3 regions of the Cellulomonas sp. ES6 genome follow, and region 2 is predicted to be linked to each of the others. Evidence: riboswitches for the same ligand, from Rfam matches in the RefSeq annotation. Region 2 holds a riboswitch; each other region holds the start of a gene.
The links. Region 2 has a riboswitch for cyclic di-AMP ahead of P9841_RS07715 (C40 family peptidase). Riboswitches for the same ligand answer to the same signal wherever they lie in the genome.
Positions count from the first base shown of each region.

Region 1: another riboswitch for cyclic di-AMP. It lies ahead of P9841_RS13170 (C40 family peptidase); the one in region 2 lies ahead of P9841_RS07715 (C40 family peptidase).
Region 3: another riboswitch for cyclic di-AMP. It lies ahead of P9841_RS12995 (C40 family peptidase); the one in region 2 lies ahead of P9841_RS07715 (C40 family peptidase).

Region 1 is NZ_CP125655.1:2,829,790-2,837,471, reverse strand. It holds gene P9841_RS13190 (heavy metal translocating P-type ATPase) at 1-597, shown strand, start outside; gene P9841_RS13185 (cytochrome c biogenesis CcdA family protein) at 594-1,412, shown strand; gene P9841_RS13180 (hypothetical protein) at 1,589-1,783, opposite strand; gene ccsB (c-type cytochrome biogenesis protein CcsB) at 1,812-2,825, opposite strand; gene P9841_RS13170 (C40 family peptidase) at 2,831-3,499, opposite strand; cyclic di-AMP (ydaO/yuaA leader) riboswitch at 3,640-3,763, opposite strand; gene P9841_RS13165 (hypothetical protein) at 4,076-4,528, opposite strand; gene arsB (ACR3 family arsenite efflux transporter) at 4,615-5,733, shown strand; gene P9841_RS13155 (metalloregulator ArsR/SmtB family transcription factor) at 5,730-6,746, shown strand; gene P9841_RS13150 (arsenate reductase ArsC) at 6,764-7,183, shown strand.
Region 2 is NZ_CP125655.1:1,640,915-1,648,596, reverse strand. It holds gene P9841_RS07730 (LPXTG cell wall anchor domain-containing protein) at 1-88, shown strand, start outside; gene serC (phosphoserine transaminase) at 220-1,353, opposite strand; gene P9841_RS07720 (iron-dependent transcriptional repressor DtxR) at 1,440-2,138, shown strand; cyclic di-AMP (ydaO/yuaA leader) riboswitch at 2,349-2,548, shown strand; gene P9841_RS07715 (C40 family peptidase) at 2,691-3,320, shown strand; partial or broken gene P9841_RS19100 (HNH endonuclease) at 3,526-3,669, shown strand; gene P9841_RS19095 (HNH endonuclease) at 3,786-4,031, shown strand; gene P9841_RS07705 (universal stress protein) at 4,146-5,162, shown strand; gene P9841_RS07700 (Lrp/AsnC family transcriptional regulator) at 5,050-5,664, opposite strand; gene P9841_RS07695 (spore germination YkwD domain-containing protein) at 6,824-7,066, shown strand; gene rocD (ornithine--oxo-acid transaminase) at 7,110-7,682, opposite strand, start outside.
Region 3 is NZ_CP125655.1:2,796,466-2,804,147, reverse strand. It holds gene P9841_RS13015 (heavy metal translocating P-type ATPase) at 1-1,153, opposite strand, end outside; gene P9841_RS13010 (metal-sensitive transcriptional regulator) at 1,327-1,605, opposite strand; gene P9841_RS13005 (DUF2752 domain-containing protein) at 1,791-2,288, opposite strand; gene P9841_RS13000 (multicopper oxidase family protein) at 2,285-3,679, opposite strand; cyclic di-AMP (ydaO/yuaA leader) riboswitch at 3,991-4,170, shown strand; gene P9841_RS12995 (C40 family peptidase) at 4,295-4,960, shown strand; gene P9841_RS12990 (hypothetical protein) at 5,040-5,489, opposite strand; gene P9841_RS12985 (AAA family ATPase) at 5,565-6,383, opposite strand; gene P9841_RS12980 (TnsB C-terminal domain-containing protein) at 6,380-7,682, opposite strand, start outside.

The DNA of each region.
Region 1 (7,682 bases), 1.2 Mb from region 2:
ATCCGCGACGAGCTGCGCCCCGAAGCGGCGGAGGCCGTCGCCGCGCTGCACGCCGCCGGGCTGCGCACGACCATGCTCACCGGCGACAACAGACGCACCGCGCACGCCCTCGCCGCAGCCGCGGGCATCTCCGACGTGCGCGCCGAGCAGCGACCCGAGGACAAGGCCACCGCGGTCGTCGACCTCGGCCCTGGCACGGCCATGGTCGGCGACGGCGTGAACGACGCCCCGGCGCTGGCCGCCGCAGACGTCGGCATCGCGATGGGCGCCACCGGAACCGCCGCCGCCGTCGAGTCTGCCGACGTCGCCTTCACGGGCAACGACCTGCGACTGCTGCCCCGCGCGATCGCTCACGCCCGCCGCGGGCGGCGCATCATGACCGGCAACATCGGCCTCGCGCTGCTCATCATCGTCGCGCTGTTCCCCTTGGCCCTCACCGGAACGCTGGGCCTGGCGGGAGTCGTCCTGGTGCACGAGGTCGCCGAGGTCGTGGTCATCCTCAACGGCATCCGGGCCGCTCGCGTCACCACCCCGGGGCCGCGCGCCGGCGTCGAGCGCTCGCCCGCCGCCCCAGCACCCACCCCGGCGGCCGCGTGACGACTCCCGCCACGGTGGCGGCCGCCGCCGACGTCGGGTCCGCGTTCGCGACCACCGCGTTCTCCGGCCCGCTGCTTCTCGCCCTGCTCGTCTCGCTGGTCGCCGGCGCGGTCTCGTTCGCCTCGCCGTGTGTCCTACCGCTCGTCCCCGGCTACCTCGGGTTCCTCAGCGGGCTGACCGCGCAGACGGTGCAGCCGGTCGGTGCGGTCGCGGTGCGGGACCCGGCTCCGGCGCCTCGGCGCGGCAGGCTCACCCTCGGGGTCGCGCTGTTCGTCCTCGGGTTCGCTCTGGTGTTCGTCGCACTGGGCGCCCTCGCGGGGTCGCTCGGCGCGGCGCTGCTGCGCTGGCAGGACCCGATGACCCGGGCGCTCGGCGTGGTCGTGATCGTCATGGGGGTTGCGTTCCTCGGTGGCGTGCCGTTCCTGCAGCGTGAGGTCCGGGTGCACCGCCGCCCTCCGGCGACGTTGTGGGGGGCTCCCGTGCTCGGCGTGACGTTCGGGCTCGGCTGGACCCCATGCATCGGCCCGACGCTGGCGGCGGTGATGGCGTTGTCCCTCGACGGCGGGTCGCCCACCCGGGGTGCCCTGCTGTCGACCGCCTACGCCGTGGGTCTGGGCCTTCCGTTCGTGCTGCTCGCGGTGGGCCTCCAGCACAGCACCCGGCTCCTGGCCGTGGTGCGGCGTAGGCGCCGCGTGATCTCCATCGTTGGTGGCAGCATGCTCGTCCTGATCGGGATCGCACTAGTCACCGGCTTGTGGGGGCGGTGGGCGCAGAGCCTGCAAGGGCTGATCCTGATCTTCCAGCCCGTCGTGTGATGGCGTGCGCCCGCGCGCGCGCCGGAGGCGGCCCGCCCGGCACCTCATGAGCAACCTTCAGCAGACCTTCATCGGCGAAAGGGTGCTTCGCGCGCCGATCTTCCCCGAGCGGCGGCGATGGTTCGAGGGCACTGCCGCGGCGAGCCTGGAAGCGCCTGGAGGTCGTGTGAGCTCGGTCATCTTCGCTGGCGCAGGTACCAGATCCGCGTCGCGGTGGAGCAGATGAACAGCACGACGACCCCGCCGGTCGTCGACGCGAGGCTGCCCGTCACGACGCCGGCCACCGTCAGGGCGCCGCCCACGACGATCGCTACGACGACCCAGATGATCGCGGGACGATCGTCCTGCCGCGGGCGGGCTTGATCAGGCACGGCAGGGGTCTACTTCCGGGCGCATGCGTCAGATGCCCGAGTACGAGTGCTTGCCGTTGATGAACAGGTTCACCACCGTGAAGTTTGCGATCACGACGGCATATCCGACGTACACCAGGTAGGCCGCGCGACGCCCCTGCCAGCCTCGCGTGGTGCGCGCATGCAGGTACGCCGCGTACACGACCCACGCGACAAAGGTCGCGACCTCCTTGGGGTCCCAGCCCCAGTACCGGCCCCACGCCTGCTCGGCCCAGATCGCCCCGCCGATCAGCGTGAGGGTCCACAGCACGAACGCGATCGCATTCAGCCGGAAGGACAGCGCCTCGAGCCTCACCGCGGTCGGCACGGTCCTCAGCCAGGACCACGTGGGACCGGTGATACGCCACCGCCGCAGCGAGCGGCGCAGCTCGTACCCTGCGCGCCATGGCTGGTCGAGTCGCGAGTGCCCGGACTCCCGGCCGTCCTGGAGGACCTGCAGCACCGACGTCGTGAAGGCGACCGTGAAGATTCCCGTGGCCACGATGGCGATGCTGACGTGGATGACCAGCCAGTAGCTCTGCAACGCGGGCTGCACAGCGTCCGCCCGCAGGTAGAACGAGTTCAGCGCCACGATCAGCGCCAGCACGGCGATGCCGGTCACCAGCACCCCAACGAAAGGCAGCATGCGGGTGCGTCGCATCCCCAGGAACACCAGCGCGGCGACGAGGATCCCGAAGATCGTAAACTCGTACATGTTGGCAGTCGGCCATCTGCCGGCTGCCACCCCGCGTAGCGCGACTCCGCCCAGCAGCAGCGCTGTCGCCACGGTGGCCGTCGACCGAGCGATGCCGGCCGCGCGCCCGACGGGCGCGAGCGGTGCCGAGTCCTGCGAGGCAGGCGCTTCGACGCCTGCGGGCCGGGCGCCGACCGCTGCGAGACGACGTTGCGGACGGGCCGAGGCGTCGGCGACGCGCGCGAGGTCAACGGAGTACGCCACCAATGCGATGGTGAACGCCGTCACCGCCCCCCATACGAGCAGTGTGCTGAGGTCACCGACGGACACGTCGGTCAGCCGATCCGGATGAACAACGGGTCCGACTGCCAGATCTCGCGGATCTGCACCGACTTGCCTGGGACCGGGGCGTCGACCTGAAAGTTCCCGCCGGCGTAGATCGCGATGTGGCCCGGCGACCAGATCAGGTCACCGGGCTGCGCCTGGTCCCGGGACACGACCGTGCCGGCGTCCCGCTGCGCGGTCGAGGTCCGCGGGATCGAGATCCCGACCTGGGCGTACGCGTACGACGTGAACCCAGAGCAGTCGAACCCGGCCGGGGTCGTCCCGCCGTACACGTACGGCACGCCGACCAGCGCGGACGCGACCTCGACGACGACGCTGCCGTTCGCGGACGCGGGGGGCGGTGCACCGATCGGCGCGGGCTCGTTCGGCTCGGCGGCCTCGGTGCGCGAGGTGCTGCGCGAGGCGACACCGTCGGGGGGCTGAGCGGGCGACTCCTCGACCACAAGCGGCGGAGGCGGAGGCGGGAGGATCGCGGTCGCGGCCGGGACGTCGAACGACCACGTGGCCGCCGCAGGTGCGACCGCTGACGGGGCGGCGGCGGCCAGGGCCCTCGCCTCATCCAGGACGCTTAAGTCGATCGTGCCGGTGGAGCCGTTCGACGAGGCCGCAGCCGAGGCGGGGTGAGCCGCGAGGGAGACCGCAAGTCCTGACGTGGCCACGACGGCACTAGCGCGCCGGCTGACCGCTGCAGCGCTCACCAGCGCGTTGGTGACGGCGTCGGTGAGCGGGGTGCGGACACGGCCGGGGTTGCGATGGCGCGAGGGGGCACGCAGGTGGGCAGGCATGGTGGCTCCTGGCGCTTGCGAGGTGAGCTGTCGGGTTCGGACGGAGCGTCCGGCCGGCCTCATGGACCGGCTTCACCCCGAGGGCGCCTGCGCTCCCGTGGAACCTCGGTCCCCCGCTCCTGCCATCCGACATCGAAGGGCCGGACGGTGGCAGGACTCGGCATCCGCGCGGCTCCCGGACGAGCGTCCGGATTCTCCGACCGTAGGCGTCGCGTCGCCCGATCGGAGCCGGTGCCGCCGCGTCTTCAGCGAACCTTCATCACCCGCGACAGCGGTCGCCTCGCGAGGTCGCACGGGCGCCGTCCGCGGACCCCGACACCGGTCCTGGGCCTCACGGGCCCGCGGGGGGGCAAGACCTGGTCCGCATGCATCTCTGGTCGAACACCTGGCGGCGTCCTGTATTCGCCACCGACGAAGTTCCCCGTGTGGTGGCACGCGAGGCGCCGGCAATCACATGGGCAGGCGGCCCGTGATCGCGGCTCCGGCGACGTCGACGAGGACGTCGCGACCTGCGGCGAGCAGACCGTCGCGTGCCGCCTTGAGCCGGCTCTGCTTCGGAGACCCGTCCGCGGTGGTGTCGATCAGGGCATCGAGCGCTGCGACGAGACGATCCGCGGCCGTGTCGGGGCTGGGCCACTGCCCGACGGCTTCCAGGCCGGCGGGCATGATGCCGACCACGTAGTTGTCGCGCACCGCCTCGCTGCTGGCGTCACGGACGTCGAGGTGACGATGGCCGAGGTTCGCGAGAGCCGCGACGACCTCCTGGTGCTCGAGGCCGGTGGCTTCGACGAGGTCCTGCGACATCAGCGGCCGCGGCCGCTCCCTGAGCCGGCGCGCGGCCGCCACGAGGACGGGGTAGTCCCGCGCGCTCCACAGGTCGTCCAGACGTTCCAGCGACTCCATGCCGCGAGGCTAGTCGGCCGGCCCGGCGAGGCGGTCGAGACGTCACGACGCTTCGCCTCTGCATCGAGATGTGTCAACATAGAGACATGTCGAATCAGACCACGCCGGTGACTGCCCCGGACGCGACGAGGGGGCGGTTGTCGACGCTCGACCGGTGGCTGCCGGCGTGGATCGGGCTGGCGATGGTCGCGGGCATCGGCCTCGGCCGGTTCGTCCCCGCTCTTGGGGACGCGCTGGCCGAGCTGGAGGTGGGCGGCATCTCGCTGCCGATCGCGCTGGGCCTGCTGGTGATGATGTACCCGGTGTTGGCGAAGGTCCGCTACGACCGGGTCGCTGCGGTGACCGGGGACAAGCGGCTGCTGGTGAGCTCCCTCGCGCTGAACTGGGTCGTGGGCCCGGCGCTGATGTTCGCCCTGGCGTGGGTGTTCCTGCCCGACCTGCCCGAGTACCGCACCGGCCTGATCATCGTCGGCTTGGCGCGGTGCATCGCGATGGTGGTGATCTGGAACGACCTCGCCTGCGGCGACCGTGAGGCGGCCGCGGTGCTGGTCGCGATCAACTCGGTGTTCCAGGTGGTGGCGTTCTCGCTGCTGGGCTGGTTCTACCTGTCCGTGCTGCCTGGATGGCTGGGCCTGGACTCGCAGGGCCTGGACGTGTCCGTCGGGCAGATCGCGGTCAACGTCCTGGTGTTCCTCGGCGTCCCGCTCGCCGCCGGGTTCGCCTCGCGGTGGATCGGTGAGCGCACGCGCGGTCGGGACTGGTACGAGGAGCGGCTCGTCCCGCGGGTGGGTCCGTGGGCGCTGTACGGGTTGCTGTTCACGATCGTGCTGCTGTTCGCGCTGCAGGGTGAGGCCGTGACGTCGCGGCCGCTGGACGTCGCGCGGATCGCACTGCCTCTGCTGGCGTACTTCGCGGTGATGTGGGCCGTGGGCCTGGCCACCGGGCGGGGCCTGGGGCTGGGGTACGCGCGGTCGACGACGCTGGCGTTCACCGCGGCAGGCAACAACTTCGAGCTGGCGATCGCGGTGGCGATCGGGACGTTCGGTGCGACCTCGGGGCAGGCGCTGGCCGGTGTGGTCGGCCCGCTCATCGAGGTCCCGGTCCTGGTCGCCCTGGTCTACGTCAGCCTCTGGGCCAGGGACCGCTGGTTCCGCACGTCTTCGACCTCCCCCGCCACCGCCGAGCTGCAGGAGGCACGCTCATGACCACCATCGCCCCCGACGCGACCACGACCGCCGCCGGCGGCTGCACCCCGCAGCCCTCGCCGGCGGACCACGCGATGGGCGCCGACGCCGCGGCGCACGTCGCCGGCACCCTGAAGGCCCTGGGTGACCCGCTGCGGCTGCGGATGCTGTCGCTGATCGCGACCTCTCCGACCGGCGAGGCGTGCGTGTGCGACCTGGCCACGGTCGCGGAGGTCTCCCAGCCCACCGTCTCGCACCACCTGAAGCTGCTCAAGGACGTCGGGCTGCTGACCTCCGAGCGGCGCGGGACCTGGGTCTACTACCGGGTGCAGCCGGCGCTGCGCGGCGCGGTCACCACCCTGCTGGACTCCTTCGCCCCCGCAGCCGCGGACGCCGCGAACGCGGTCCCGCTGGCCGGGCTCGTCGACGCCGAGGCCGCCCTGGCGCGGATCGCCGACCGGCTCGCCGCGGCGTTCCCCGACCGCGACCCCGGCGCGGTGCTCAGCGTCGTCCGGGAGTCCTACACCGGTCTGGCCCGGTCCTCGGCGATCCGCTCGCACCTGGTCGTCAACGCCGAGCGGTTCGCCCGCCAGCGCCTGACCGACACCGCCCGCGCGATGGACGCCGCGGACACCCGCCCGCAGGTGCTGTTCGTGTGCGTCGCGAACGCCGGCCGCTCCCAGCTCGCCGCCGCCCTGCTGCACCACTACGCCGGGGACGCGATCACCGTCCGGTCCGCGGGGTCCGCGCCGGCCGCGGACGTGCACGCCGCGGTCCGGCCGCTGCTCGCCGAGCTCGGCGCCGACGGCGAGGCGTTCCCCAAGCCGCTGACCGACGACGCGGTCCGCGCCGCGGACGTCGTCATCACGATGGGCTGCGGCGACACCTGCCCGATCCTGCCCGGCAAGCGGTACGAGGACTGGGTCGTCGGCGACCCGGCCCTGGCCTCCGACACCGGGGTGCGGGCGATCCGCGACGAGATCGACCGCCGCGTGCGCGCCCTGCTGACCGACCTCACCCTGCCGACCGCCTGACCCCCGTGGAGAACCTGATGACCGAGAACAAGCCGTCCGCCCTGTTCGTCTGCGTGCACAACGCCGGCCGCTCCCAGATGGCCGCCGGCTACCTGCGGCACCTGTCCGGCGGCGCCGTCGAGGTCCGCTCCGCCGGGTCGATGCCCGCCGAGCAGATCAACCCGGTCGCCGTCGAGGCGATGCTCGAAGAGGGCATCGACATCCGCGCCGAGCGCCCCAAGGTCCTGACCACCGACGCGGTCCAGGCCTCCGACGTGGTGATCACGATGGGCTGCGGCGACGCCTGCCCGATCTTCCCCGGCAAGCGGTACGAGGACTGGGCGCTGGACGACCCGGCCGGGCAGGGCATCGAGTCCGTCCGCCCGATCCGCGACGCGATCCGCGCCCGGGTAGTCGCCCTGCTCGCCGAGCTCGGGGTCGAGCCCGTCACCGCCTGAACCCGCGACACCACGAGGGCCGCACCCACGCACGCCTGAGATGCCGGCCACCCGCCGATCGGAGCGGTGGGCATTGAGGACCGGCGTGTTCAGGCGGTAGTCGGGGGTGGCGAGACCTCGTCTGGATGCATGTCAGGTCGTCCACCTGGCGCAGCCCCGTATTCGTCACCGACTAAGTTCCGCGCCGGGGCCCGCGGGCCCCGTCCGCTAGAGAGGCCACGGCTCCGGGCGTCCCATCGCCCGAGCACGGGTGTTGCCCGCACCGGCCGCGAGCTCGATCGCCACGGAGGGTGAACCTCAGACGGCGCCTTCGCACTTCACGATTCGCCTCGCCCATCCCTGGCGGCGGGGCCACGACCTCGTCGATGGGCCCGTCTGGACGGACACCTGGCGGCGCGCCGCATCGGTCATCGCCGAAGTTCCAGGTGGCGTGCGTGCGTGGCGGAAAGGGCGACCAGCGAACGCCACAGGGGGCGGCCGGCCCGTGCCGTCGGTCCCC
Region 2 (7,682 bases):
GCAGCTGCTGGCCGCCGCGGGTGGCGCGGTGCTGCTGGGTGCCGGACTGGTCGTGGTCGCGTCCCGCCGGACCCACCGGGCCCGCTGACCCCGTCCCGCCCACCGGGCGGGATCGCACGGCACCGGCCGGGCCCCGTGCCCGGCCGGTGCCGTCGGTCGCGTGCCCGGCCGGTGCCGTCCGTCGCGTCGGCCGTGCGCGCGGGGAGCGCGCCCCGGTCGTCAGAGCAGCCGGTCCACCACGTGGTCGATGCAGGCGGTGAGCGCCAGCACGTCGTCCGGCTCCACCGACGGGAACATCGCGACCCGCAGCTGGTTGCGCCCGAGCTTGCGGTAGGGCTCGACGTCGACGATGCCGTGCGCCCGCAGGATGCGCGCCACGGTCGGCGCCTCGATCTCGGGCGCGAGGTCCACGGTGCCGACGACGGGTGAGCGCTGCCCGGGGTCGGTGACGAACGGGCGGGCCCAGTCGCGGGCGTCCGCCCAGCCGTACAGGTGCCCGGCGGAGGTCGCGGTCCGCGCGGCGCACCAGTCGAGGCCGCCGTTCGCCAGCATCCAGTCGACCTGCTCCGCGAGCAGCACGAGCGTGGCGATCGCGGGGGTGTTGAGGGTCTGGTCCGCGCGTGAGCTGCGCACGGCCGCGCTCAGGGACAGGAACTCGGGCACCCAGCGGCCGGACTCGACGCGCTCGGCGCGCTCGACCGCGGCGGGGGACAGCACGGCCAGCCACAGGCCGCCGTCGGACGAGAACGACTTCTGCGGCGCGAAGTAGTAGGCGTCGGTCTGCGCGACGTCGACGGCGAGGCCCCCGGCGCCCGAGGTGGCGTCGACCAGCACCAGCGCGCCCTGGTCGGCGGAGCCCGGCACGCGGCGGACGGGCGCGACGGCGCCGGTGGACGTCTCGTTGTGCGCCCACGCGTAGGCGTCGACGCCGTCGGCGGCCGCGGGCGTCGCCGAGGACCCGGCGGGCACCTCGGTGACGACGGGGTCCTCGAGGAACGGGGCGCGCGCCGCGGCGGCCGCGAACTTGCCGCCGAACTCCCCGAAGACGGCGTGGGCCGACCGGCGCTCCACGAGGCACAGCGTCGCGACGTCCCAGAAGGCCGTCGAGCCGCCGTTCCCGAGCGCGACCTCGTACCCGTCCGGGAGGGAGAACAGCTCGCCGAGCCCGGCGCGCACGCGGCCGACGAGCGAGCGGACGGGGGCCTGGCGGTGCGAGGTGCCGAGGAGGCTGCGGCCGACCTCGGCGAGCGCCCGGACCTGCGCGTCGCGGACCTTCGCGGGCCCGGAGCCGAACCGGCCGTCCGACGGCAGGAGCTCCTCGGGGATGGTCACGGTGGCGGGCGTCACGGTCACGCGCCGCACCCTACGCGCCCGACGCCGCCCGGCGGCAGGACCACTAGCCTGTGGACGGACGTCTGCGTACACAGGAGGGCACCGGCGTGAGTGACCTGATCGACACGACCGAGATGTATCTGAAGACCATCTACGAGCTCACCGAGGAGGGCATCACGCCGCTGCGCGCCCGCATCGCCGAGCGGCTCGGGCACAGCGGTCCCACGGTGTCCCAGACCGTCGCCCGCATGGAGCGGGACGGGCTCGTCGTCGTGTCCGGTGACCGCCACCTGGAGCTGACCGAGGCGGGCCGCACGAAGGCGATGCGCGTGATGCGCAAGCACCGGCTGGCCGAGCGGCTGCTGGTCGACGTCATCGGGCTGGACTGGGAGTACGTCCACGAGGAGGCGTGCCGCTGGGAGCACGTCATGAGCGAGCGGGTGGAGCGCCGGCTCGCCGGCCTGCTCGACCACCCGCACTTCGACCCGTACGGCAACCCGATCCCCGGTCTCGACGAGATCGGGGAGGAGCGCACGCCGGTCGGGTTCCTCGACGGCGTGGAGTCGCTCGTCGCCGTCGCGGCGGCCGCGACCGGCCCGACCACGGGGGTCGTCGCCCGGCTGGGTGAGCCCATCCAGACGGACGTGGACCTGCTCGCCCGCCTCGCGCAGGCCGGCGTGCGTCCCGGCCAGGAGGTCACGGTCGAGAAGGGCGCCGGCGTCGTCACGGTCGGGAGGCCCGGCGCGGAGACGGTGCTCGACCTGCCGCAGGAGGTCGCGCGCCACGTGTTCCTCGGGGTCGGCTGAGGCCCTCGCCCCGCGCCGGTGACGGCGCCCGGCACCGACGGCCCCGCGGTGTGGCACGCGCCACCCGCGGGGCCTCGTCGTGTGCGTGACCAGGGTCCTCGTGGGGGCGTCCGGGTGATCGGCAAACGGATCGTGACCGGAACGTGACAATCGGCTCGGGGGTCGGGTACGGTCGGTCCTGCTCGACGGAACCCTCCTCCGTCAGAGCCCTTGGACGGTACGCCGAGCCCTGCCGCCGCCCGAGGTCCGTACGACTCGCCGGCAGGGGCGGGGAACCACTTGTGGGCACCGGAGACGGTGTCCTTGGGGTGAAGCCGCGCGACGTGACCGGGACCTCCCGGGAGCGTCACGCGGCCGGGTATCTCCACCCGAACCCGACAGCTCACCTCGTAGGCGCCAGGAGAGGCTGTACGTGTCCGCAAGTGCTGTGCGCGCCCGACACCGTTCTGCGCGTCGCCCCGTCACCCCCTGACCGACCTCGCCACCGCCGCCACGGGCACCCTCGCCCAGGCCGGTCGCCGCACCGCCGTCGTCGCGGCCACCACGGGGCTCATGGTCTCCGCGGTCGCCGTCCCGGCCGGTGCCGCGACGACCTCCGGCGACCAGGCCGCGCTGCCGTCGGTCGACACCACCGCGCTGACCGCCTCCGCGAAGACGGTCCTCGACACCGCGCCGGTCGTCACCGCCCCGGCCGACGCCGCGTGGACCTTCGAGGCCCCCGCCGCGACCGCCGTGGTCCCGGAGCCCGAGCCGGAGCCGGAGCCCGAGCCGGTCGTCTCCCGCAGCGCCCAGCGCGCCACGGTCGAGGCCGCCCCGGTCGAGGTCGCCGCCGCTGCCGTGCCGCAGTCGGTCGCCGGCAACGCCGTCCTCGAGATCGCGGCCCGCTACGTCGGCACGCCGTACGTCTCCGGCGGCACGACCCCGGACGGCTTCGACTGCTCCGGCTTCGTGTCCGTGTACGCGCAGCTCGGCATCTCGCTGCCCCGCACGTCGTCGGCGATCCGCGACGCGGGCACGGTCATCTCGGCCGCCGAGGCCCAGCCGGGTGACCTCATCTGGAGCCCCGGCCACATCTCGATCTACGCCGGCGGCGACCAGCAGATCGACTCCCCGCGCCCCGGCAAGACGGTGCAGTTCCGCGCCATCTGGCAGAGCTCGCCGACGTTCATCCGCATCGGCTGAGTCTCCCGGGCACGCACGACGCCTCCAGGACCCCCGCACCCGCCCCGGGTGCGGGGGTCCTGCCGTCCCCGGGGGTCCGCACGCCGCGCACCGGCGCGGCCGGCGCGAAAGACCGGGCCGGTTCCCGGGGTGGGCGCGTACGCTGGCGCTGCTCGCTCCCCAGCGGACCCGTCAGCCAGACGGGCCCCCGGTCAAGGAGTTCGCCGTGCTGCTCCCTGCGCCACCCCGGACGTTGCTCCTCAACGCCAGCCTGGAACCGCTGTGCGTCGTCGCACTGCCGCGCGCCGTCACGCTCGTGATGTCGGGCAAGGCGACGGTGCTCGAGTCGGACGGGCGGGTGCTGCACTCCGAGCACGTCGCCGTCCCGATGCCCGTGGTGCTGTCGCTGACCCGCTACGTGCACGTCCCCGTGCGCCGGCCGCTGCCGCCGACGCGCCGCACCGTGCTCCAGCGCGACGACCACCGGTGCGCGTACTGCGGCTCGCACGCCGACACCGTGGACCACGTGCACCCCGCTCGCGCGGCGGCCGGCACGAGTGGACCAACGTCGTCGCGGCGTGCCGGCGGTGCAACCACCGCAAGGCCGACCACCTGCTCCATGAGATCGGGTGGGAGCTGGCCTGGACGCCGTCGGCCCCGCGGGGTGCGACGGCGTTCCTGCGCGGGGTGGCCGCCGACGAGCCCGCCTGGTCCGCGTACCTCGCCGCCTGAGCGACGGAGCGGGTCAAGGGGACGGCAAGGAAACGCCACGCCCTGCTCCGTGGCAGGTGCGGATCCGGCATGATCGGGGGCACACTGGGGTGTGCCACCAAGGAGGTCGGAGCCATGAAGCGGGACGCGGAGATCCTGGTCGGGGTGGACGGGTCGGCGGCGAGCATGCACGCGCTCGACTGGGCTGCCGGGGAGGCGCGTACGCGACGGCGCCCGCTGCACGTGGTGTGCTCCTACACGCTGCCGTCGTTCACGGCCGCCTCGCTGGACGGCGGGTACGCGGCCCTCGACGACACCGCCATCCAGCAGGGCGCCCGCGCGGTGCTCGCGGAGGCGCAGCAGCGCGTCGCCGGGCCGGACCTCCAGGTCACGACCACCGTGGCGACCGGCGACGCGGCGGCCGTCCTGGTCGAGATGTCACGGGACGCCTCGCTCGTCGTCGTCGGCACCAGGGGCAAGGGCGGGTTCGCGGACCGGCTGCTCGGGACCGTCTCGTCGACGCTGCCGGCGCACGCGTACTGCCCGACCGTCGTCGTGCCGCTGCGCGACCAGCGCCGGGGCGGCATCGTGCCGAGCGACGAGTCCGCGCCGGTGGTCCGGCCCGTGCGGCGCATGGTCGTCGGCGTGGACGGCTCCCCGCAGGCGGACCTCGCCCTGCGCCACGCGATCGAGGAGGCGCAGGCGTGGGGCGCCGAGCTCACGGCCGTCGCCGGCGTGCCCGTCGGCAGCGGCTCGGGCGTCATGGCGTGGCTGCCCGCGACGATCGACCAGACGCAGGTGCTCGCGGACGTCACGGAGGGGCTCAACGTCGTCGTCGACCGCGCGCTGGCCGACCACCCCGGCGCCACGGTGCGGAGGGCCGTGCTGGACGGCACCGGCGCGGAGCTGCTCACCGAGTTCTCGGCCGCGACCGACCTCATCGTCGTGGGCTCCCGGGGGCGGGGCGGGTTCACGGGGCTGCTGCTCGGCTCCACGAGCCAGGCCGTGCTGCACCACTCGGCGTGCCCGGTGATGGTGGTCACGAACCGGTGCGCGGAGCGGGTGGCGGCCGCCGGGGCCGGCGGCGCCGAGGGGACCGCAGGCGCCGCGGGGACGGCCGGGGCCGGGGCGGACGGCGGCGCGGCGGGCTGACGGAAGCGGCGGGCTGACGCGGCGCGGGCGGCTCAGGCGGGGGCGGCACGTCCGGTCGCCGCACCAGCGCCGACAGCACGACCGTGGAGCGCGTCCGCGACACGAACGGCTCGGCGGCGAGGCGCTCGACCACCTGCTCCAGGTGCCGCATGTCCCGGGCGCGCACCTGCACGACCAGGTCGACGTCGCCCGTGACGGTGCTGGCGGCGACGACCTCCGGGTAGCGCTCGACGGCTGAGCGCATCGTGGCCGGGCTCGTCGAGCCGTGGCAGAACAGCTCGACGAAGGCCTCGGTGGCCCACCCGAGGGCGGCCGGGTCCAGCAGGACGGTGAACCCGCGGACGACGCCGCGCTCCCGCAGGCGGTCCACGCGCCGCTTCACCGCCGGGGCGGACAGCGACACGACCGCGCCGAGGTCCGCGTACGACGCGCGGGCGTCGACGGCCAGCTCGCGCAGCAGCGCCTCGTCGATCGGGTCCAGGTCGCCGGAGTAGGTGGGCACGGGCCCATCTTCGCGCACGGTGCGGACGGCCTCCGCGGTCGTCCGGGTGCTGGGGAACCACCGGCGGCCCCTCACGCGGGCCGCAGCCGGGCCGGTCGTCGGAGGCGATCTTCGGCGACACCCTTCAGGCCGCCGCGCCGCGCGCCGATGACACCGGGGAGAGATCGTCATCGAGCAGATGGGGGCAGGCGGATGCCGGCACCGCACGCCGGGCGGACGGCGCCCGGACCCGCGCCCGCAGCGACCGCGACCGAGCCGGCGCCGGCGCCCGCCGGGCCGCTCGCACCGGAGCTGGCGCCCGACCCGCGCCTCGGGCCGCCCCGCACCCGTTCGGAGGCTCCCACCGGGACGATCCCCACGCAGCGCACGCGCGCGCTCGACCCGGCGCCCTCCCCGGCGCCCTCCCCGGCGTCGTCGCCGGCCTCGCCGGTCGCGCCGGCCGCGCCCGCCCGTGCGGTCCGTCGGGCGGTCGCCGTGACGGTGCTCTGCCTGCTGCTCGTCGGCGTGGTCGCGACGGCCGTCGTGCTGCAGCTGCGGGCGGATGCCCGGGCCACCGCCTGGGCGCACGCCCAGCAGCGGGTCGCGGCGCAGGTCGCCGCGGACCGCGCGGACGCCGCCGTCTCCGCGTCGGCCCGTGCGGACGCCGTCGCGGCGTCGTACGCCGCCGCGAGCGAGGCCGCGGTCGCCGGGGCCGAGCGGGTGCTCGCGGACGCCCGGGCCGCGGCGGACGCGTCCCCGCACGCCGGGGACGAGGCCCTGGGCGCGCTGCGCTCGGCGACGCAGGCCGTGGAGGCGGCGTCGGTCGGCCTCGGCGACGGCACCAGCGTCGCCGCGCTGCGGGCGACCGCGCAGGCCGTGGCCGCCCCCAGCGGGCCGTCGTCGAGGCGCAGGCGGCGTGGCAGGCGGCGGAGGACGCGCGGATCGAGGCCGAGCGGGTCGCGGCCGAGCGCGCCGCTGCGGAGGCCGCCGCCCGCGCCGCAGCCGCACGCCCGACCGGTGGGTCACGGCCCGTCACCACGACCACCGGCGGCGGCGCCGCAGCCCCGGCCGCGGCCGCCCCTGCGAGCGCGTGGGTCGCGGGCGTGTCCTCCTACGGCGTCGGCGGGCTCGGCGCCTCGATCAACGCGGCCGGGCGGCGAACGGCCTGCCCGCGCTCGCGGTGGTCGGGTCGTCCTCCCTGGCGGACCACGCCGCGGCGATGGCGGCGGCCGGCAGCATCTGGCACTCCGGCAGCGACCACATCGTCGGGTGGGTGCAGCCCGTCAGCGACGAGCAGATGATCCAGGCGTACCTGAACTCCCCGCCGCACCGCGCGTGGATCCTCAAGGACGGGGTGTCGACCGTCTCGATCGGCGCGGTGACGTACGGCGGGCGGCTCTACACCGCGATGCTGTTCTCCTGACGCCGGCGGCGCGCCCGACGACGACGCCCGCCGCGCGCGGCCGTCAGCGCAGCGCCTGCGTCAGGCGGTCCAGCGCCAGGTCCAGGTCGTCCTCGTCGATGACGAGCGGCGGCGCCAGGCGGATCGTCGAGCCGTGGGTGTCCTTGGCCAGCACGCCGAGCGCGAGCAGCCGCTCGCACAGCTGCCGGCCGGTCATCCGGGCCGGGTCGACGTCGAGCCCCGCCCACAGCCCGACGCCGCGGGCGCCGACCAGCAGCCCCGTGTCGACCAGGGTCGCGAGCCGGGCGTGCAGCCGCTCGCCCAGCACCCGCGCGCGCTCCTGGTGCGTGCCGGTGCGCAGCAGGTCCACCACCGCGATGCCCACGGCGCACGCCAGCGGGTTGCCGCCGAAGGTCGACCCGTGCGTGCCCGCGGTGAGCACCCCCAGCACGTCCGGCCGCCCCACGACCGCGGACACGGGCAGCACCCCGCCGCCGAGCGCCTTCCCGAGCGTGACGAGGTCCGCTCGCACGCCCCACAGCTCCAGCGCGAACGTCGTCCCCGTGCGCCCGAGGCCCGACTGGATCTCGTCCGCGACGAGCAGCACGCCGGCGTCGGTGCAGATGTCCCGGACGGC
Region 3 (7,682 bases), 1.2 Mb from region 2:
CGCCGCGGGCGGCGCGCTCGGTGGCGATGGACACCACGAGGGGGATCGCCAGGCCGAGGGCGTGGGGGCAGGCGATCACCAGGACGGTGATGGTGCGGATCACGGCAGCGTCGGGCTGGCCGGCGATCGACCAGACGACGGCGGTGACGGCGGCCGCACCGAGGGCGAACCAGAACAGCAGCGCGGCTGCCGTGTCCGCCAGTCGCTGCGCGCGCGAGGTCGAGTTCTGCGCTTCGAGCACGAGCCTGCGGATGCCGGCCAGCGCGGTGTCGTCTCCGACGGCGGTCACCCGCAGCCGTAGGGCGGAGTCGGTGGCGACGGTGCCGGCGACAACCCGGTCCCCGGCGGAGCGCCGCACGGTGCGGGACTCACCGGTGACCATCGACTCGTCCATCTCGGCGGCGCCGTCGATGATCGCGCCGTCTGCGGGAACCCTGGCTCCGGGTCGCACGAGCACCACGTCGTCGACCGCGAGGTCGGACGGGGCGACCCGGACCACGTCGTTGCCCTCGACGCGCTCGGCCTCGTCGGGCAGCAGAGCGGCCAGGGAGTCGAGAGCGGAGGTCGTCTGAGCGAGCGAGCGCATCTCGATCCAGTGCCCGAGCAGCATGATCACGATGAGAAGCGCGAGCTCCCACCAGAAGTCGAGTCCGTGGGCGACGACACCCAGGGTCGCGAGCCACGACGCGACGAACGCCACGGTGATCGCCAACGCGACGAGCAGCATCATCCCGGGGCGCTTGGCGCGCAGCTCCTGGGCGGCACCGGTCAGGAACGGCGCGCCGCCCCAAGTGAACATGACCGTGCCGAGCACGGGCGAGACCCACGCCACCCAGGTTGCGTCGGGCAGCTCGTAGCCCAGGAGCATCGCGAACATGGCGCTGGCGGCGACGACCGGGACCGCGAGCACGAGCATGACCCAGAACAGGCGGCGGAACCGGTCGACGTGACCGGCATGGCTGCCGTGGCCTGTATGCCCCTCGTGGCCACCGTGCGCGTCCTGGTGGTCAGGCGGCACCGCTGCAGTCACGGTCGCGGGGTGCCCATGGTGCTCCTGCGTCGTCTGCCCGTCGGGCGTGTGCCCTCCATGTCCGTGGTGGGCCGTACTCGGTGCATCGACGGGCCCGTGCCCGGTGTGGTCCTCGAGGCTCATCGCGGTGGTCCTCTCTCGTGATCCGACCCGGAGTGGGGCTTCGCCCGCTCAAACGGCATACCCCCCGAGGGTATTCCGACTCCACGATGCATGTGTCTCGTCCTTGCGGTTCGCGGTCTGCGGTCTGCGGGATCGTCGGGTGACGAACCGCGCTCCAGGCACGCTCTCGGGTGTCAGGCGCGAAGCAGGCGGGCGATCGCCTGCGATACCTCGTCGACACGCTCGTCCTGCACGTCTGCGGACGCCTGCGCGGCTTGCGAGAGGCAGTGACGGATGTGGTCGTCGAGGAGTTGACGCGCGACTGCCTGGAGGGCACCGGATGCGGCGGCGATCTGCGTGAGCACGTCGATGCAGTACGAACCGCTCTCGATCATGGTCGCGACGCCGCGCACTTGCCCTTCAAGGCGGCGCAGGCGCCGGAGAACGGCCTCGTCTTCAGCCGTGGTCCTCATGGCGGCCTCCCGTCGGGGTATCGCCCGGCGCACACTGTGCGCCGGCGCGGGGGTCTCGTCCGCGCGTGTGCACGGCAACTCCTCCGCTGCGCGCGGGGGAACCGACTCGGCAGCAACGCTATGAGCTGGCCGTCGAGGCGCGCTCACGATGCGGTCAAGGTCTGATGAACGCGGTCGGGCGCGGGCTACCGCAGGAGCTCGACGTTGAGCTGCTGGCGGACCGCGAGCAAGGCGAGCAGCAGTGTCGTGATCAGCCCCGCAGCGGCACGCGCAGGCCGGCGGTCGGCGAGGTCGAGCCCGAGCCATCTGCTGGTCGCGGTGCCGGCGCACCACCGCAGCACAGCCAGCGCGGCCCCGGTCATCAGGATCGGGCCGAGCGGGTTGTATTTCCATGCTGCTGCGAGATCGCCCATCGCGGCGAGCCGCACGGACCGCGTTCCGCCGCACAGGGGGTCCATGACAGAAAACCAGCGGTGCAGCGGCCCGTGAAGGTCCACCGGCGGCAGGCCCAGCCAGGCCATCAGCCCTGCGGCCACTAGACCGAGCGCTGCGACGGGCGCGAGCGCCGGCCACCGGTCTCGCTCGTCGAGGCTGACGGTGATCCACGAGCGCGACGCCGGCGGGGTGGCGACGTGGGTCGGGCCGGGTGGCTGCCGCGGCGGGCGCCGGTCGCGCCGTCTCATGTCGCCGTGATGCTGGTCATCATCCCGGCGTCCTCGTGATCGAGGATGTGGCAGTGGACCATCCAGGTCCCGGGCTGCTCGAAGGTCACGGCGACGTCGACGTAGCTGTCCGGTGGCACCGCCACGGTGTCCTTCCACACTTCCCGCTCGAGGGCCTGGCCGTCGGTGGATAGCACCCGGAAGTGCGCGCCGTGCACGTGCATCGGGTGGTCCATTCGGTGCTGCCCGGCGTTGCGGAAACGCACGAGGTAGGTGCGCCCGACCTGCACGTCGAACGTCTCAGCGTCGGGGAAGACGTCGCCGTTGATCGTCCAGGCCATGCCCATGCCTGCGGACATCGTCATCGCGTCGGCGAGCACCATCTCGATGTCCGGTTCGCGGCTCAGCAGGTCGGGGTCGAGGTCGCTGGGTGCGGGCGGGATGAAGGGCGAGACGGCCGCGGGAGCGTCCGAGGCGGTGTAGTGGACGGGGATGGTCATTCCGTTGTCGCGCTCGTTGGTGATCGACAAGCCCGACCCCAGGTGGCCGACCGGGGCGACCTCGACGTCGTAGCGCTCGCCTGGGGCGATGCTGAGCCGGCGGGTGTTGTAGGGCTCGACGAGGGGTGCGCCGTCGGTGTGGGTGACGCGCACGTCGAGTGGGAACGTCAGGTCCTGGGTCTTGGCGGTCGAGGCGTTCACCAGCCGGAGCTTGGCGATCTGCCCGCCGGTGATGCTGATCGGCTCGATGTCCTGGCCGGTGCGGCCGTTGACGGTGTCGACGTCGCCGACGACCTCCATGTGACCGGTGGTGCGATCCACGACCCAGTCGTCGAGCACGAGGACCTGGTCGAGGTCGTAGCGCGCGTCCGCGGGTTCGCGGACGATGAACGGTGCATACATGCCGCGATCGACCTGGTCGCGCACCGGTCGTTCGTGTGAGTGGTACCAGTACGTTCCTGGGCGGGCAGCGGTGAACTCGTACCGGTGCTCTCGTCCGGGTTCGATCAGGATGCCTGGACCGTCCTGGTCGGCGGGCACGCTCATCCCGTGCCAGTGGATGTTGGTCGCGGTGTCGGTCGAGTTCGTGACGTCGATCTGCAGCCGCTGCCCTACGTCGACGACGATCGGCACCCCGGCCCCGTGGACGACTTCGCTTGCAGCGTCCGCGTAGAGATACCGTTCGACGGACCGACCACCCAGCGTCATCTCTGCGGTGGTGATGTCGAGGTCGACGACCCCCTGCGTGGTCGCTCCGGTGATGTCGTACCGGTCGACCGCGGGGAGATCGATGCTCTCCTGGACCGCGGTGTCTGCGGCGGGAGCCAGCGCACGGCTGACCGCGAACGCAGCACCGCCCGCGGCCAGGACGACGGCGGTCGTTGCGACGACGACAGGACGACGGCGGATCATGCTCGGGGTGCTCCTCAGGCGATCGATCCGGGGTCTGGGGACCCCTCGGCTCCCGTCTAGCGTCGCTTGTGTAGATCAAGCCGCTTCAGCGGCTTCCATGAAGTTTCGCTGAAGTTCCCGACGAGGCGGTGCGTGCGTCCACGACACACCGTGCGCGAGACGAACGCTCGCGACCAGCGACTTCGCCCGCCCTGCGGGGCGCCGTGCGGCGGTCTCGAGACCTGTTCGCACGCCAGGATTGCGCCGGTGGGCGATGACAGCACCGCATGGGCTGCCTAGCATCGTCGCGACCCAGGCGCCGACTGGGTGGGTCGAGCAGAACGCCGAGTCCTGCCGCTGCTCGACGACCCGCAGACCGCACGGGCAGGAGCGGGGGAACCAGGATGGACGGGCACGTCGTGCCCTTGGGGTGAAGCCGGTCTCGATGGACCGGCCGGGCTGCTCCGGCCCGAACCCGACAGCTCACCTCGCAGGCGGCAGGAGTCGTCGATGCCCGCACGCCCCTTCGCCCGAGCGCGCCACCGCGCGGCCGGGCGCAGCCGAACGCCCCTGACCGACGCACAGGCCGTGGCCGCCTCCGGTCTGTCTGCCGCCGGGCGCCGCACCGGAGCTGCCGTGGCGACGTCGGGCATGGTCGTCTCCCTGGTGGCAGCCCCGGCGTCCGCGGCGGTGCCCTCCCATCACGAGAGCCGGATCGCGCTGCTGGACACTGCACGACTCACGTCGGCGGCCAGAGCGGTGATCGAGTCCGGGCCGGTCGTCGCGACTCCGGCCGAGGCGACCTGGACGTTCGACAATCCCGTTGCTACGGCGGTAACGCCACCGCCGGCCCCCGAGCCGGAGCCGGAGCCGCAGCCCGAGCAGGCCCCGGCTGCGACTCGCAGCACGGCCCGGGACGAGACGCCTGCACCGTCGCCCGGGATCGGGGCGCCCGCGCCGGCCAGCGCGAACGGCAGCGCGATCGTCGAGGCAGCATCGAGCCTCGTGGGGGTGCCCTACGTGTGGGGCGGCACCACGCCCAGCGGCTTCGACTGCTCGGGGTTCACCTCGTACGTGTACGCGCAGGTCGGGGTGACGCTGCCGCGGACGTCCGCGCAGCAGCGGTACGCGGGGGTCGAGGTGCCGCGGGACCAGGCTCAGCCCGGCGACCTGATCTGGTCGCCGGGGCACATCTCGATCTACGCCGGCGGGAACCTGCAGGTCGATGCGCCGGTTCCGGGCAAGGCCGTGCAGATCCGCGAGATCTGGCAGACCTCGCCGGTGTTCATCCGGGTCGGCTGACGCCAGCGCTGTGCGGCGTCGCGGTCGCGCCGTACAGCGCTGTGCCGACGGGCGGCGTGGAGGTGCACCGTCGGGAGCTTCAGCTGTCGGCGGGATGGTGCCCTTCGTGCACGTCGCTGCTGGGGACCGTCGGCTCCTCACCGCTGATGAGCGGCCCGAGGACGAAGGTGGAGAACGCGAAGGCGATCGCGAAGAGCACGAGAGCGCCGGCTGGCAGCCAGAGCGACCCGCTGCGCCTGTGCAGCTTGACCAGCATGGGGACGGTGGCGGCCAGCCCGAGCACGCCGAAGAGGGCGGTCCCGCCGGAACCCGCGACAATCGCAGTACCGACCAACGGGCCGACGTGGTGCAGGACGTGCGGTGCCAGTCCCACCACCGCACCGAGCGCGCTGCTCGCTGCGGACCACAGCGCTCGGGTGCGGGATCGGGGGTTCGTCGCGTCCGCGAGCTGGGCAGGCGTGTCGACCGGTTCCGGTGGCATGGCCACCAGGCTCGACCCGGTGTGCTGAATGTTCCGTTCAGGGTTCATGAAGGTCCGACGAAGTCCCGGGCTGTGACTTTCTCCGGTACGTGGCGGCGATCTTCCGTCGCTCGGAGGCGGTGCCTAGTTGACGCCGATAACGAGGGTGCTGGCGGCCGCTTCAACGACGTCGCTAGTGATGGTCTGCAACTCGTTGATCTTCAGGACGCGTTCGATCTGGGGGAAGAGTCGCTCGAGGAGGCGGAAGTTGCCGCGGGTGATGCGGCTGATCGCGGCGATGGCCTGGGCGTCGGTGAAGTCGTCGGGGTTGACCGTCTTGCCGAGGGTGCGCCAGTGGCGTTGGAGGACGAAGAGCAGCTCGTCGTTGCTCAGGGGCCGGTACTGATGGGCGAAGCCGACGCGACTGTAGAACTGGGGGTAGTGGGTGAACTGCTTCTCGAGCCCAGGCATGCCGATGAGCATCAGGGCGATCTGGTCGCGGTCGTAGCGGTCCCGTAGGAGCTCGAGGGCGGTGGAGCTCAGGCGTTCGGACTCGTCGACGATGACGAGCTGGACGTAGTTGGTGGTGCGCCGGGTGCCCCACCGGTCCACGGGGATGCGGCCGGGGACCTCGAGGTGCTGCTGGATGCAGATGCTGGTGCGCGTGATGATCCGGTCCAGGTCTTCGCGCAGCAGCCGCGGGGTGGTCAGGACCCCGGGTGTGTACAGGGCGGTGCGATTCTTGGCCAGCGCAGCATAGATCTTGGCGTCGTCGTCGCTGCGTGGGCCCCAGTCGGTCAGCAGCTCGTGGGCTTGGTCCCAGTGGGCGTAGCGGCGTGCGGAGACGGTCTTACCGACCCCGGCCGGTCCGAAGCACATCCCGATGGTGCGCCCGCGCCGGACGGAGTCGGCGAACTCGGTGAACCGGCGGTGCTCCTTGGTCACGATGAAGCGTTCGCTCACCTGAGGTCCTCCCTGTAGACCTTGAGCCGCGCCACGCTCGGCATCCGCGGCGGCACTGGCCTGGCAGGGGCGTCGAGGGTGTGGGCGGCGACGACGGCGATCCGCTCATTGATGCCTCGGCGCACGGCGCGGCGACGGGCGTTGCGGGCGGCTTGGACGTCCTTGAGGCTGATCTGCTGCGCGTGGTGGTCCTGGTCGACGGCGGTGCACAGGAACTGGTCGTGGTCGAAGACGCGGATCTCGGTGATGTCTCTGGGGTCATAGCGGATGACCACGGGGCGCCCGACGAAGCCGGCGAGGGTCGGTGCCACGTAGCGCAGGCCCTGGAAGTGGATGCCGTCGCGACGCACCGTCCTGGATCGGGCTACGGTCAGCAGCAGCCCGTCCAGCGCCTGGAGGCTGTCGGGAAGGCGTGGCAGCCACCCGTCGGCGATCCACGCCGCCCGCGGCGAGACACCCAGTTCGCTGTGGGCCCGGTCGTTGTAGTCCAGGACGAACGCCCCGACCGCGGCGTCGAGGTCGGCCAAGGACAGGGCTGGCGCTGGCCAGCGCTCCGCGCCACTGCGGGGCAGGGTCGTGAGCAGCTCGGTGTTGACCGTGCCGAAGAAGCGTTCGACCTTGCCCCGGCCTTGGGGTCGCGCGACGGCGGAGTGGATCAGGCGGACGTGCAGGTCGACCGCGGTACGGGCCAGGTGGTCGCTGGTGAAGTCCCACCCGTGATCGACGTACAGCACCTCGGGGATACCGCACATCGGCCATCGCGGGTCGGTCTTGGGCCAGATCGCCTGCCGCCACGCCAGTGCGGTGTACATCGCCGACGGCGCACCGAAGAAGACCGTGTAGCCGCAGATCGCGCGGGAGCAGTCGTCCATCACCACGGTCAACCACGGCCGGGCCGGCTTGCCGTCCGTGCCGACGAGCACGATGTCCAGCAAAGTGTGGTCCGCCTGCCACATCGCGTTGGGCCGGTCCGCGGTCCGCCGTAGCGCGAGCTCGTACTTGTCCCGGTAGGAACTCGGTCCCTCGAGGGCGAGGGTGACCATGCCGGGGTCCAGGGCGGTGATGATCGATCGGACGACGCCGTAGGACGGGACCGGCCACCCGGTGCCGGCGCAGACCTTCACCACCGTTCGGTGGATTGCGGCGATTGGTGGGCGGGGTCGGGTCAGTCCGAGCCCTTCGATCAGGGCGATGAGTTCCGCCGGTAGGCGATGCCCCCCGGCGTCCGCCCGCGGCAGTCGTCCCAGGGCCGGCAGGCCGCCGGCGCGGTAGCGGGCATGCCAGCGTTCCAGCGTGCGC